One region of the Brevibacillus sp. HB1.1 genome, then DNA from elsewhere that is predicted to be linked to it. Evidence: a T-box and tRNA genes for the amino acid it is inferred to sense, from the RefSeq annotation. Region 1 holds a T-box; the other regions hold tRNA genes.
What was found. A T-box is a leader RNA that pairs with one kind of tRNA and senses whether it is charged. The one in region 1 lies ahead of leuS (leucine--tRNA ligase), so its partner is inferred to be a tRNA-Leu.
Positions count from the first base shown of each region.

Region 1 (5,126 bases):
TGGTTGATCTGGGCGATATCGTTATTCACGTTTTCCATCGCGAAGATCGCGAGTTTTACAATCTGGAGCGCCTGTGGAAGGACGCAGAGGAAGTTTCCTTCAGCGTGCAAGGGTAAGGACAGATGGCATACGCACATATGGCCGCAGTATATGACAGGCTGATGGCGGATACTCCGTATGACCAGTGGCTCGATTGGGTCGAGCGTCATTGGACAAAGGGAGAGAAGCCTGTGCGGGTCATTGATCTTGGCTGTGGGACTGGCACGATTGCGATCCCACTCGCCAAGCGTGGATACCGTGTTACGGGCGTGGATCTCTCAACAGAAATGCTTGCGATCGCCTATGACAAAATGAGGCAGGAACAAGTGGATGTAGCGTGGGTGGAGCAGGATATGCGCGAGCTGTCCTTGCCCGAAGCGGATGCGGTCATCTCCTTGTGTGATTCATTGAGTTATCTTACAGAGGAAGAGGATGTGCAGGAAACGTTCAAGCGCGTTTTCGCTCATCTCGCGCCCGGTGGGAGCTTTCTGTTTGATGTGCACAGTCCGTACAAGATGCTGCACATTTTCGGAGACGAGACATTCACACATGTAGAAGATGAAGTTTCGTACATTTGGCAATGTTTTTGCGACCCGCTGCGACTGGAGGTAGAGCATCAGTTAACGTTTTTCATTCGTCAGCCAAACGGATTGTACGAGCGGATGGAAGAAGAGCATTGGCAACGGGCTTACCAGCCTGTCCAACTGATGCGCTGGCTGACAGATGCCGGCTTCACAGACATTGTCATCACCGCTGATTACTCGGATATGCCGCCACAAGAAACGAGTGAGCGCCTATTTTTTTCAGCCCGCAAGCCGAAAAGTTTGACATGATTGGTTCGGATTGACTATAATGGCGTTATAACTACAGATTTCGACGCGTTTAAGAGGAATAGTAGGCATAGGATTCGAGCATTCACAGAGAGTTGACGGATGGTGCAAGTCAACCCGAATCTATCTGAACTCACCTCCCAGCACTTGCCCCCAAGGTCATTCAAGCAATGACTGCGTAAGGGTGAGCGGCTTATCCCCGTTACGGATGAAACAAGTGGGTGAATGCTTGTCATTTGCCAATCTGGGTGGTACCGCGGGAATGTTAAATAACCTCTCGTCCCTTTCGCAACAGCGATCTGGGATGTGAGGTTTTCTTTATTATTTTCACCTATTTTAAGATGGGAGTGCTTTACCATGGTATTCAGTCATCAAAATGTCGAAAAGAAGTGGCAGCAATATTGGGAGCAGAACAAGACCTTCAAAACCTCCGAGGATGAGGGCAAGAAAAAGTTTTACGCACTCGACATGTTCCCATATCCATCTGGAGCTGGCCTGCACGTAGGACATCCGGAAGGCTATACGGCTACTGATATTTTATCCCGCATGAAGCGGATGCAAGGATATAACGTTCTCCATCCAATGGGCTGGGATGCGTTTGGTTTGCCAGCGGAGCAATACGCTCTCGATACAGGAAACGATCCGGCGGAATTTACCGAGCACAATATCAACACCTTCCGTCGCCAAATTAAGTCACTCGGATTTTCCTACGACTGGGATCGCGAAATCAATACGACCGATCCGAATTACTACAAGTGGACACAATGGATTTTTACGAAGCTGTATGAGCACGGCTTGGCTTATATTGACGAGGTAGCTGTAAACTGGTGCCCTGCTTTGGGAACGGTTTTGGCGAACGAAGAAGTCATTGACGGAAAAAGTGAGCGTGGCGGACACCCAGTAGAACGCCGCCCAATGAAGCAATGGGTCTTGAAAATTACTGCGTATGCGGAAAGACTCTTGGCTGATCTGGATGAACTGGATTGGCCAGAGAGCATCAAGGAAATGCAACGCAACTGGATCGGTCGTTCTGAAGGGGCAGAAGTAACCTTTGGTATCGAAGGTCATGACGAATCCTTTACCGTCTTTACAACTCGTCCAGACACTCTCTACGGAGCAACTTACGCGGTATTGGCTCCTGAGCACAAGCTGGTTGAGCAAATTACCGTACCAGCTCAAAAAGAAGCAGTGGAAGCGTACCTGGATCAAGCGAAGCACAAGAGCGATCTGGAGCGTACTGATCTGGCGAAAGAAAAGACAGGAGTATTTACCGGAGCATATGCGATCAACCCGGTTAACGGCGAACGTCTGCCAATCTGGATTGCAGATTACGTGCTGATCAGCTATGGAACAGGCTCCATCATGGCGGTTCCAGCGCATGATGAACGCGACTATGAGTTCGCAAAAACATTCGATCTGCCAATCAAACAAGTAATCGCTGGCGGAGATATCTCCAAAGAAGCGTATGCAGGTGATGGAGAGCACATCAACTCCGGTATGCTCGATGGCTTGAACAAAGAACAGGCGATCACCAAAATGATCGAGTGGCTGGAAGCGGAAGGCAAAGGAAATCGCAAAGTAACATTCCGTCTGCGCGACTGGCTGTTCAGCCGTCAACGCTACTGGGGTGAGCCAATTCCGATTCTCCATTTGGAAGACGGCACGATGAAAGTCGTTCCAGAATCCGAACTGCCAATCGTATTGCCAAAAACAAAAGAAATCAAACCATCCGGTACAGGTGAATCGCCATTGGCAAACATCTCGGAGTGGGTAAACACCGTCGATCCGGAAACAGGTATGAAAGCACGCCGTGAGACAAACACCATGCCACAATGGGCGGGTAGTTGCTGGTACTTCCTGCGCTTCATCGATCCGCACAACGATAAGGCAATGGCTGATCCAGACAAACTGAAAGAATGGCTGCCAATCGACATTTACATTGGCGGTGCCGAGCATGCGGTGCTGCACTTGCTCTACGCTCGCTTCTGGCACAAGTTCCTGTACGATATCGGTGTCGTACCAACCAAGGAACCATTCCAAAAGCTGTTTAACCAAGGAATGATCCTGGGTGAAAACAACGAGAAAATGAGTAAGTCCAAAGGTAACGTCGTAAACCCAGACGATATCATCGACAGCCATGGTGCCGACACACTGCGCATGTACGAAATGTTCATGGGACCACTGGATGCTTCGATCGCTTGGTCGACAAAAGGCTTGGATGGCGCACGCCGCTTCCTGGATCGCGTATATCGTCTGTTTGTAGGTGACAACGGTGAGCTGAACGGAAAAATCGTGGAAACCTCCAACGTGGCTGGCATGGAGCGCGTGTACCACCAAACGGTGAAAAAAGTAACAGAAGACTACGAAGGCCTGCGTTTCAATACGGGTATCTCTCAGTTGATGGTATTCGTTAACGAAGCGTATAAAGCAGAAGTTCTGCCGAAGAAATTCATGGAGGACTTGGTAAAAATGCTGTCTCCAATCGCTCCGCACTTGGGTGAAGAGCTGTGGGAAAAACTGGGCCACAGCGAGAGCCTGGCATACGAAGCATGGCCTACGTATGACGAAGCGAAGCTGGTTGAAGACGAGGTAGAAATCGTCCTGCAAATTAACGGCAAAAACAAAGAGAAGCTGCTCATCGCTTCTGATTCGACGCAAGAACAGATGGAAGAGATGGCGAAAAACAATGAGATGATTAAAGAACTGATCGAAGGAAAAACGATCGTCAAAGTCATCGCTGTTCAAGGCAAACTGGTGAATATCGTCGTTCGTTAAGAAAAGGACGGCAAGAAATAAGAAGAGGAGTGGAGCCTGTGAGTGACAGGTATCCACTCCTTTTTTCGTAAATCAACGCTTCTTCGCCTTGCGCTAATGTGGCTGATTGCTCAAATTTCGTGCAACCAGTTCCTGGTCCTCGGCAAACTTTGCTTGTGTACGACGAAATACTTGGGCGAAAAGACCGGGAATACCGTTTTGCAAAGGAATCAGACCTTCCCCAGTAATTCCACCGGGCACGCAGACCCTCTTTTGCAGAGTAGGAAGGGTGAACGCTTCTTCTCGTAAAAGATCTGCGATCCCAATTAGCATTTGCGTGGTCATGTAGGTAGCAGCTTCTTCGGAAATGCCAGTTTCTTCAACAGCTTCTTGAATCATTTGCTGCAAAATATAGCTGATAAAAGCTGGCCCACAACTCACAATGTCAGAAGTAATTCGTAAAAAAGGCTCCGAAATCTCAATAGGGGAGCTAATGTGGGCAAACAGACTTCGTATAAAATGACGTTGTTCCTCTTGGATTCGTGATCCAAATTCACATAAGCTGACACCACTCATTACGGCATTTGTGATAGAAGGAACGACTCTGGCAACCGCACATGGAACTTGAGTCTCCAAATCCGCAAGCTTGATCGGACTGGTGATCGTAATCAATAGGTGGTCTGGCGTTAAGGCAGGAGCAATTTGTTCGAGCATCACGCTATATTCCAGTGGCTTGACGCACAGCACAATCGTTGTAGCTTCTTTGACCAAATCGGCATTGCTGTGCGCGACAATGAGCCCGAGATGTTTTTCTGCCAGTTGCTGCGCCTTCGAAAGGGTTCTGTTGCTGATAATGACATGACCAGGAGTCAGCGCCTTGGCTGACAGCAATGATTCAATCAAGATACTGCCCATGCTGCCCGTACCAATGAACCCAATTCTATTCATGGGCATACCTCCCTCCGATATTCTTTTCCCATTCTATGTAGGAGTGCCTATGATCATGACCGGATGCTGAGCACTCATTTTACCACCAGCCGATCTTTTATCCGTGCAAACATCTTCTCGCCAATTCCCTCAATCTGTTTCAGGTCATCCGCTGAACGAAATGGCCCTTGTTTTGTCCGGTACTCCACGATTGCCTTGGCACGAGCTTCTCCAATCCCGGGAAGACTCATGAGCTCTTCGACAGTTGCCATGTTGAGATTAATGGCTGAGGAGGCACCAGTGGTGGATACGCTGGAAGCAGATTGTACAAGGCCAATGGATGCGGAGACTGGCGCGGTGGCCCCTTTAGCCGGGATGACAAGAGCAGCTCCATCTGTGAGCGGCGCTGCCAAGTTGATCTGGACAAGGTCAGCATCAGGAAGTGCTCCTCCTGCTTTCTCGATGGCATTTGCGACACGCGTACCTGGTTCGAATTGGTATAATCCAGGATTTTTCACTTGTCCTTTCACATCGACATAGAGAGGAGAGAGGAGTGGTTCCTTATCCTTATCTTTT
Region 1 covers NZ_JABMIV010000008.1:92,555-97,680, reverse strand. The annotation lists gene rsfS (ribosome silencing factor) at 1-116, shown strand, start outside; gene HPY27_RS20095 (class I SAM-dependent DNA methyltransferase) at 123-872, shown strand; T-box leader at 912-1,157, shown strand; gene leuS (leucine--tRNA ligase) at 1,227-3,644, shown strand; gene comER (late competence protein ComER) at 3,738-4,571, opposite strand; gene HPY27_RS20080 (helix-hairpin-helix domain-containing protein) at 4,646-5,126, opposite strand, start outside.

Region 2 (5,126 bases), on a different contig from region 1:
CATCAGCGAATTTGGCATAGTGCTGGACGATTTTCTGTTTTTGTTCGCCCCTTGCGTAAATCTCCATCAAGGCGACATTCATTTCCTCGTGCAAAGGGTACACCGCCAAGTACTCTTCCAGCCTGCGCGCAGCCCTTGGTAACTCCTTTGAGGCAATGTCGAGCTCTACCAGTTTGCACACCAGCTCCGTATACTTTTTCCGGTACCGTTCTTCCAGAGGGGCTTTCCACAAGAAATCCTTGCGATCAAAAAGGGCCCCCTTGTACATTGCACACAAATTTTCGACTCCTCCTGCGCTTTTGCTGTCCTTTAACGAAGAGAGATCGAATTGCTGGAATGCCAATAAATCGTACGTCTGATCCATCGGGTGAAATAGATAGCCTTCACCCGTTTTTTGTATATCGATGCCGAGTTCTTGCTCTTTCATGATTTTCTTCAGTCGATACATGGTATTGTGCAGGTTATGCGTGGCCCTGCTCTCGTCCATCTCCGGCCATAAAAGATCAGTCAGATGCCACTTGCTGATATCCTCCTTGGGATGACAGAGAAAGTAGGCAAACAGCTCCTCACTCTTTCTCGTTGGCCATCGAACAACCTCACCTCCTGCATTGCGCACGTCCAAGCCACCAAAGCATTGGATGGAAACGTTCTTCATAGGTTGTTTGATCGGGGCCGTCATTTGTAGCTGTTTGACTAACCGATTTGTAACTCGTTCAATGGCCGCAGGCGTAACCGGTTTTAAAATATAGTCAAACGCGTACACCTTAAACGCATCCAACGCGTACTCTTTATAGGCAGTCGTAAAAATAATTTTAGTGTGCTCAGACAACTCATTTATTTTAGAGCCTAGCTCAAGTCCGTTCATTTTTGGCATTTCTACATCTAAGAACGCCACATCAGGGCACAGATCGGGCAGACAAGCGAGAGCCTCTAGTGGATGTGTGAATGCTCCAACGATCGTGTAGTGATCGTTTTGTCCGATGACATGCTTCATGAGATCAAGGATGGGTTTCTCATCTTCCACTATCATTACCGTAATCACTGTCGTCCTCTCCTTTGGCAGGCTTTGTTTGTCCTGCTGCTTCCATGCAATCTTCCCTATCTATTGTCGGTATAATGGACAATGATTGTAAGAACAAAAAAAAGTGAGAAACAGGCCTACTCACTGTTCCCCACCTTATAACGAAAACCATATGTATAGATTGCTGGTGCCGGTAGAGGGACTTGAACCCCCACGGTTTCCCTCACGATTTTGAGTCGCGCGCGTCTGCCAATTCCGCCATACCGGCCTATTCAAAACAAAACATGGTCGGGAAGACAGGATTCGAACCTGCGACCCCTTGGTCCCAAGCCAAGTACTCTACCAAGCTGAGCTACTTCCCGATTTCCAGCCATATCGGAACTTCTCTCATTCGACAATTTCCGATAAGTATTGCAACACTTACATACTATACAGGCAAATTGAACCAATATCAATACCGGATTTTTTTGGAAGATAGTCATTTTTTCCTAGTTTTTAACTTCCCTCTCCATGATGTACAGATTTTCCCACATGGTATTTGTCGTTTCAGGAAATCCTGCGGAAGGTTAAACGGATAGTCCAGCGGATGACGCCCTACAACGATCCAGCGCTCATTCGGAAGCTTTTTCAACTGGTACACACGGAAAAATCGATCACTTGAATCGAAGGCAAACCAGACCACAAGCGTCGCACACCTGCTGCCCGAAGAGAGGACCTTTGATTTAACAATCGGTGGTGCCCCGATCGTATCACCTACAGGGATCGCGAGTTGTCCGTTTATTCGCCGCAAATCAAGATTGCCGATCACTCGATTTGCCAGACAAGGGGTCATGAATTTTTGCAGGAAACGGCGAATTTTTAACTTGGAATGAAACCGCTTGGGCAAAATGATTCCGCGATCCCCCACCCGCTTATGCGCTGAAAAAATAATCGTAAAGAAAGCTTGCTCTGCCAATCGAATGACTTGCACCCATTGCTTTTTCATCTGACGTCCCTCCCCCTGTCAGACTATGCATCGCGGGAGGAAAACGGTTGGACGCGTATCTATCATACATAAACCGTTGCGTGCGGGGTAAATTAATACGGTGTTCCCATCATCGAAACCCGCAGGAGGTATATCATGCCTAGCCAAATTAACACCGACTCGCTTAAAAAAGCAGAGGTAGCCACCACGCTGGCAAAAAATATGATTACGCAAGCGATCGAGCAATCTGCAGCCAATCCACAGCTCGCCGAAGAAGCCTTGAAGCAAGCGTCTCAGGAAATTGCCCAAGCGCAAACGATGGTATCCCAAGTCCAATCCACGCTGCAAACCCAAGCGCAAGCTCAACAAAGTCAATCCTAAACAAATGGCAGGCAGACCCGGGATAGACTGGTGGTTTGCCTGTTTTCCTCATACAATAGCAATAGTTGCAAGATTATTGCTAAAAAGGTGGGGGACGTATTGCCGCAACTTCAAGGATTGAATCATTTGCTTTTCTCTGTCTCAGATCTGGAGAAATCTTTTTGTTTTTACCGGGATGTCCTGCATGCCAAACCACTTGTACGAGGTCGCAAGCTGGCTTATTTTGACCTGAATGGCCACTGGTTGGCGCTGAATGAGGAATCAGACATCCCACGCAATGAAATTACTCACTCCTATACACACATGGCCTTCACGATCTCAGAAGAGTCATTTGATGAGTGGTACGCTCATTTAGAAAAGCACGGCGTTACCATTTTGCATGGACGGGATCGTTCGGAGCGGGATAAGCGTTCCATTTATTTCACCGACCCTGATGGGCATAAATTCGAATTACATACAGGCGCTCTCCAGGACCGCCTCGCCTATTACCGGGACGAAAAGCATCACATGACCTTTTTTGAATAATGGATGACGCTGCCCATTTCTTAATATACTTTTCACAAAATCACAATAGTTCCAAAGATTCAACTCCATTCGTGAATGCTATAATCTAAAAAGCACTTACGGCCTATTCTTTTGATGAATAGGCCCGTTTTTCGTAAAAATATGGAGGGATTTTATGTTTGGTAAGCGTGGCGCTCAAACCGTTACCGCCTCAATTCAAAAAAGCGATGTCCAAATGCCCGATCAGCTACAGGGAAAAGTTCATTTTTTGCAAATGAATCAGACAGACCTTGATCAGTTGAAACAAATTGAACCACTCCTAACCCAACACCTAGAGGCCATTACAGAGCGTCATTACCACATGCTTCGCCAATACCCCCATCTTATGCAAATCATCGAAACGCATACGACGGTTGATCGATTGGCTGTATCCTTTCGTCACTATTTGCAATCGCTTCCACATGCCAAGCTAGACGACGCCTATGTAGCCGGGCGTAAGAAAATCGGAGAGGTCCACAGCAAAATTGGACTTGCGCCAGAATGGTATACGGGCTCTTACTTGCGGGTCTATGAATTTTTGATTCCCGCAATCGTCAACACTTATTCGAAACGTCCCCAAGAACTATCTTCCGTCCTGTTGGCATTCATGAAGATCATCACGCTTGATTCGCAAATCGTCCTCCAATCGTATCAGGAGGATAATGATTACAAAGTTATTGATCGCCTGGGCGAAGTTCTGGAGTTAGTGATTCAGATTGATAAATTCAAGCATGTGCTGGACACACTTGAGGATACGACTGAGGAAGCTGGCAATGTGGGATCTGCTGCCGAACAACTAAGCGAATCTGTGCAAAAAGTGGCTCAATCAGCGGTCTCCGTTGCAGAGAGTGCTTCCACAACAATCGAGCAAGCGACGATGGGCAAAGATATTATCCAAGAGTCATTGACTAGCTTTCTTTCCATGGCAGATGAATTCCAAGAGATGCAAACAAAAATTTCGCAGTTAATGACGTCCATTGCAGAAGTTTCCCAGGTCGTCCAAGTCATACGCAATATTGCCGATCAAACCAATCTTCTTGCATTGAATGCGTCGATTGAGGCAGCGCGAGCCAACGAACACGGGCGTGGCTTTGCTATCGTGGCAGATGAAGTGCGAAAGCTCGCCGAACAAACCAAGCAATCCGTTCAAAGCATTACGGCCACAATCAACAACGTCCAGAACGAAGCTGTCCAGGTAAAAGAAACGGCCACTCTCATGAGCGACCATTTTAACGATAAAGCGAATCAGACACGTGATGCGATTGGGATATTAGGAGATATTGTGCAAAATATTGAGACTGTCGGGCATTCCACCGGACACATTGCAGCATTAGCACAAGAGCAGTCTGCTGCCACAGATGACATTTCGATGCGCATATCGCAAGTCCAGACGAATATGGAGCAAGTCTCTTCGCATGTCTCGAATGCGGGTAAAAACGTTTATGATGTTGGCGCCGGCATTAATAGCCTGCACAAGCTAAGCATCACACAAACGAGCCACTTAAAGACCAAACATTACTTGCGAATCGTCAAAACCGACCATCTCTTATGGAAATGGTGGCTATACAACTTCATGCTTGGGTATCACCACATTGATGAAAAAGAACTCGTCGACCATCATCAATGCCGCTTGGGGATTTGGTATGACGAAGCCCTGAACAATCCATCCGTGAGCACCTTGCCCTCTTTCAAGCAATTAGATGTGCCTCATCGACAGTTCCACGAAACTGTTCGGCGGATTTACTATTTCGTCAAGCAAGGAAAACTAGAGGAAGCAGAAGCTGCGTTTGATACGCTAGAAGATATCTCAAACCGCATTCTCCACATACTGGATCAGTTAGCCAAAGAAGTTTCCTAATGCTATTATCTATTCGTCTTTTTCTTGCTCAGCTGCCTTTTGGAGGCAGCTTTTTTTGTTTGAACACGGTTTAACTCAGTGGCAGACAGTGGTCTCGTACGAGCGTTGTTTCTCCTGACTCTTTTGGCTTTGGCAACTGACTTGCCAGTTCTCCCTGCTGATCTTGCTACCCCGACACCAAGCGCTTGCAATGCCCAGACAACCGGATACGAAATCGAGAGCCTGCCATTGGCTGAACCAGCAAAATTCACGGCTGCAGCGTAATTGCCCGCAGTCAGCCAAACAGAGCCAGAATCTCCAGGTAAGGAGATGGGAACCGTACTTCTGATGACCGTCTGATTCTGAAAACGGATGGTCCC
Region 2 covers NZ_JABMIV010000010.1:226,611-231,736, reverse strand. The annotation lists gene HPY27_RS23550 (response regulator) at 1-1,042, opposite strand, end outside; tRNA gene HPY27_RS23545 (tRNA-Leu) at 1,207-1,289, opposite strand; tRNA gene HPY27_RS23540 (tRNA-Pro) at 1,307-1,383, opposite strand; gene HPY27_RS23535 (hypothetical protein) at 1,500-2,006, opposite strand; gene HPY27_RS23530 (hypothetical protein) at 2,142-2,366, shown strand; gene fosB (metallothiol transferase FosB) at 2,466-2,891, shown strand; gene HPY27_RS23520 (protoglobin domain-containing protein) at 3,046-4,767, shown strand; gene HPY27_RS23515 (chymotrypsin family serine protease) at 4,773-5,126, opposite strand, start outside.
Region 2: it encodes a tRNA-Leu, which carries the amino acid that the T-box ahead of leuS (leucine--tRNA ligase) is inferred to sense. The anticodon was not compared.

Region 3 (5,126 bases), on a different contig from region 1:
GGATTCTAACTCAGTAGGGCAGAGGTGACAAAATGAAAAAGCTGTTGCTCGCGGTGCTCGTATTATTGGGGGTCGGACTTGCTGTTTGGGAAAAGCCTCAAGAAACGGCCGCAATCGTAGCAGAGGTTCAAAAACCGGAAGTTGGCTTTGCGGCTCCTCATTTTACACTGACAGGACTAGACCAGCAGACGTACAAGGTAGAAGGAAAAAGGGCAAAACCAGTAGTCTTGAACTTTTGGGCTTCCTGGTGTGGACCATGCAAGCTGGAGGCGCCAGATTTACAAAAAGTCTACGAAAAATATGGTGGACAGGTTGATCTCTATGGCGTGAACGTCACGAGCAATGACAGCCCGGAAACAGCTATGGCCTTTGTCACTACCTACAAGCTGACATTTCCGATACCAATGGACGTAGCTGGTACTGTGTCGAACCGTTACAAGGTGATGGCATTTCCAACTACTTACTTGATTGACACAGATGGAATCGTACGAAAGAAGATAATCGGAATGGTTGATGCTCCTACACTGGAGCTAGAACTGCGCCAGTTGCTAAGTCCAAAGCCATAGGGAAGGCTCATAAGTCGCTTGGAGAGAATTCTCCGGCGACTTTTTCTATTTGTAGACACGTATGACAAGGCCCATTTTGCAAGTGAATATCTTGATTTTGTATGTTTGCCTAAAGAGCGGGGGTGTTCTCCTTCATAGACTGGAGTGATCTAGGGCAAAGGGAGGAAAACGGATGGCCAAGGGCAAAAAGATCAAAAAGAAGAATTCGCGACAGCACCCCAATCAAGTACAGTTGAAAATCGTAACGTCCCATACATGTCAAGTATGCAAGCAGCAATGTGCACGAGGGTTGGCATATCTGGAACAGATGTCCCAGCCCGGCGCGATCGGCTTAGGTGTACCATGCATCCTCACTAAGCAAAAGCCATAGCTCGTCCTTTTCCATGTGCGGAATATTGGGTTTATGAGAGAGAGTCCCTTCGTGTGGCTCTTTTTTCATTTTTTATGAGGAGTTGAGAGGTGAGTAAATGGGTCAAAAGTGGTTCAGTAGAGCCAACATGTCACAAAGTACTTGATGACGATGTGTAACTGGTGGGGATGACAGCCATGTGACTGATAACCAAGAAAAGATTGGGCTTTCTCTGCCCCCAAAATTCGAGCCAGGAAAAGGCTGGTCTTATTCAAATACGTGATACTGGGGATGCTTATTTGGCAAATAGGCAAGAATGCAGACCAAATAAACGACTTTTTCATCTAGTGGGATTCGTAAACTCCTAATTTCATCTGCTGCCTAGCAAGCTAATGTCATTTTAATCAATGATGTTAGCTTGTTATTTAAAGGCTTCAGAGTACCAGACTTGTATGCTGGCAGGTTTAACGGCTGTGTATTATACTGAAGGGACTGATAAAAGCAAGGGAAAGGGGCAAAAATGACATGCGTCCATTACAAATATCACCAGAGACGGCTGTCAAGCTGTCGGAAGCTCTTCAGGTACCTTTGGAGCGTCTCATGCACATGCCACAGCATATCTTGTTGCAAAAAATGATGGAGCTGGCTAATCAAGAGAAGGAAGCAAACGAAGCAGCAAATAAAAACCAAGAATAGGCGAGCGATACAAAAGGAGGAGAAAAGATGGGGGCAAACGTAGCACATAAATTCCGTACGGGGCTCAAGCCACAGGCGTTTGTGGAAAGCATGACAAAGAATCAGGATACATACCAAAATTGGTCGGATGCATTTTCATGGACGGATGAACAAGACCGTGCGTTTTTTGCTTCGCTCCAGCATCGTGATGACCTCAGATGCTTGATTTTGGCTGCGGACTGGTGTGGCGACGTCGTTCGCAACTTGCCAGTCGTCTTGCATGCTTTGAAAGAAACAGACATGCCCGTGGAAATTATGGTGATGGAAGAACACCTCGATCTCATGGATGAGTTTCTCACGATGGGCGGTCGGGCGATCCCTGTTGTTATTTTTGCGGACACAGGCGGGCATGTTCTGGCAAAATGGGGACCGAGACCGAAGCATGTCCAAGCTGTCATGACGGCGTTTAAACAGCAAAACCCGGATCGAAACGCCCCAGATTATGAAGACAAGATCAAAGTGGCACGTGCCGAAATGCTCGAGCAATATGGAGAAGGTACTGGCTACCAGCAAGTGATTGTCAAAGAACTGAGAGAGCTACTTTCCTCGATCTAATCTATCACATCAATAACAGGGCGGAGTCACGGCTCCGTCCATTTTCATGCAGAAGGGCTGAATAACATGTATTACTACGGGAATGAAACTATTATGTCCTTGGAACAGGTGCTTCGTTTAAAGGCATCGGAAGTTCGAATTCTGGAGTGGGTACGTACCTACGAGTTTTTAGAAAACAACTATGGGATAGATGAAGCCGTTCCCTACTTCTTGGAGATAAAATGCGAAGAAGAGCAAGTGAAGATTCGTAAAAACCGCATACTTGACTTCCCGGAATACTCCTGTGAGGAAGAAGCAATATTTCAAGAAGTAGACGAGGCACTGCGCGTCTTCCACGAGTGGGCACAGGAGATTTTGGCGAAAAAAGAGAGTCAATCCAAATAAATATATTGACGTCAAACAAAGTTCATGGTAAATTAATAAATGTCGCTTCTGGTTGAAGAAAGTAAACGCAGAAGAAAGACAGCACATATTGTGGGGAGATAGTGAAGTGGCTAAACACGGCAGACTGTAAATCTGCTCCCTCCGGGTTCGGCGGTTCGAATCCGTCTCTCCCCACCATTAATTTTCTATTGATGATGTGTTATTTTTTCATAGTTTTACATGCCGGTGTGGCGGAATGGCAGACGCGCGCGACTCAAAATCGTGAGGGAAACCGTGGGGGTTCAAGTCCCTTCACCGGCACCATATTTAAAACGAATGCACACTAACCATGGTGTTTACAGACACATGGAAGGTGTGCTTTTTTCATATACGAAAAAACAATTCAAACAGCGGCGAGTCTAAGACTTGATTTTTAGGTCTTAGGTCGCCGCTGTTTCATTTTCGGGGAACGAAAATAGCTAGCTTAAAAGTTCAATTCTGCAATCGTCTCGCCAAACAGAACCATGCCATTTTTTTGAAATCCGAGTGAAGCGTAAAGGTTTTCGGCTGCGATATTGGCTGGAGCATAACCAATGACAATTTTTTGACAATCGTCTTTTGCTTTCAGTATATCAATGACTTGCGAAATCGCAGCACGTCCGTAGCCTTGGCGTTGATAGTTGGCATCAACTAAGAGTCTGTAAATCCAGTAGTTTCCATCGTCGGGGTCAAGCCCATACATGACAAAGCCAACCATCGTATCCTCATGGTATATGGCCAAAGGGACAAATGTAGTTTGAAACTTTGCTTCGGCTATGGAGTAGAGGTTCGGGGCAACAAACTCACTCTGTTCAGGAGTAGGTTCCAGTTCAATACACTCTTCCCAGTTTTCCAGGGTTACTTCACGAAGTGTCACAGACATCTAATCACATTCATCCTTCCAGGGGGTGTTTTTGCCAATATATTACATTTTATCCTACGTGAAAAGACAGCCAAAATCAATAGTGTGCACAAAATTTTTTCCATTCTATGCAGCGCTAGAAAAAGGAAAAAAGAGATGGAATTCATCTAATTTTCTGAAATAACATTTAATGGAAAATTCATTTGACACTATAGAAGAGTCATCGATATAGTTGGGATGGAAGTATTTGTAATCAATTAGATTTTTTGCCATATCCGAATTGTGATTACATCTGCACAATTCCGAAAGGGGGGAAATGCATTGCATCAGGATAAGAAGCAATGGAATGGCGGATATCCTTTAAGTCATCCACAAAAGCGTATCTGGTATACGGAAAAATTACATCCACAGCTTCCTGTCCATACGTTAGGGGGGATGGTGCGGGTTCAAGGAAAAGTGAAACTGGATGTACTTGAAGCGGCCATTCACCTGTTCATTCAAAAGAACGATGCTTTGCGGCTCAACTATCAGGAAGAAGAGACAGTCCTTCAGTTTGTTGGAGAGTACGAACCGCAGCCATTGCAGGTATTTGATTTCAGACAAGAACCGAATGCCCCTGATCGGTGCAGACAATTCCTGCAAGCTTTGTTTGCAAAACCATTTTCGATCGGACAGGAGCCTCTATTCTACTTTTGTCTGATTCAACTGAGTGACGAAGAAGCGGGATATTTTGTAAAGTTTCACCATTTGATTGCTGATGGTTGGTCCATCTCCATTATGACAGAACAAATTGCTCACTATTATGACACGTTGTTAGCAGGCGGTTCCGTTCATGTAGGAGATGAACACGCTTATCAAGCTTTTGTCGACAGGGAGCATGCCTATTCTCAGTCTGAGAGATTTGAAAAGGACAAGCGATATTGGCGGGACAAGTTTCAGAGCTTGCCTGTGATCACGACATTAGCAAAGGCAACAGATACGACCGAGGGCAAGCGTAAAGTCTATGCATTCAACCGTGAAGATTCGACAAGAATACGCCAATTTTCAGACCAGATGAAATGCTCGCTAAATTCCTTGTTTGTGGCTCTCGTCAGTCTTTACCTTCAGCGTTGTACGAGGCAAGAAGAGATCGTGATTGGTACGCCGCTGTTAAATCGCTCAGGCAAAGTGGAGCGCAAAATATTCGGGATGTTCACCAGCACTATGCCATTTCGTCTGGCAGTTCCGATGGAAATGGATGCCTTCGATTATGTTAAACATGTCAACAGGGAATTGACTTCCTGTTTTTTTCATCAGAAATATCCGTACGATTTGCTGGCTCAAGAATTGGAATTGAAGAAACATGGCTATGACAGCCTGTTTCAGATTTGTGTAAATTATTACAGCACGCAGCTGCCCTTCACCATTGGTGGGTATTCCGTGACGAATGAGGAGTTTTACAACGGTCACCAGTTGTATTCGCTCCAAGTAATTATCAGGGAATGGGCTACAGATGAACGATTGACGCTGGAAATGGATTATAAGATCGCCGAGTACACGGAAAATGATGTTGATCGAATAGCGGATCATCTCGTAAGGCTGCTCAATCAAATGATCGCGAATCCAGAAGTACCACTGTCCAATCTGAACTTCCTTGCTGACGAAGAGTTGGCACTAC
Region 3 covers NZ_JABMIV010000001.1:152,654-157,779, reverse strand. The annotation lists gene HPY27_RS00695 (cytochrome c biogenesis CcdA family protein) at 1-9, shown strand, start outside; gene HPY27_RS00690 (TlpA family protein disulfide reductase) at 33-566, shown strand; gene HPY27_RS00685 (hypothetical protein) at 739-936, shown strand; gene HPY27_RS00680 (YycC family protein) at 1,441-1,611, shown strand; gene HPY27_RS00675 (thioredoxin family protein) at 1,639-2,205, shown strand; gene HPY27_RS00670 (hypothetical protein) at 2,272-2,589, shown strand; tRNA gene HPY27_RS00665 (tRNA-Tyr) at 2,682-2,766, shown strand; tRNA gene HPY27_RS00660 (tRNA-Leu) at 2,811-2,892, shown strand; gene edeQ (edeine self-resistance N-acetyltransferase EdeQ) at 3,053-3,490, opposite strand; gene edeP (edeine non-ribosomal peptide synthetase EdeP) at 3,791-5,126, shown strand, end outside.
Region 3: it encodes a tRNA-Leu, which carries the amino acid that the T-box ahead of leuS (leucine--tRNA ligase) is inferred to sense. The anticodon was not compared.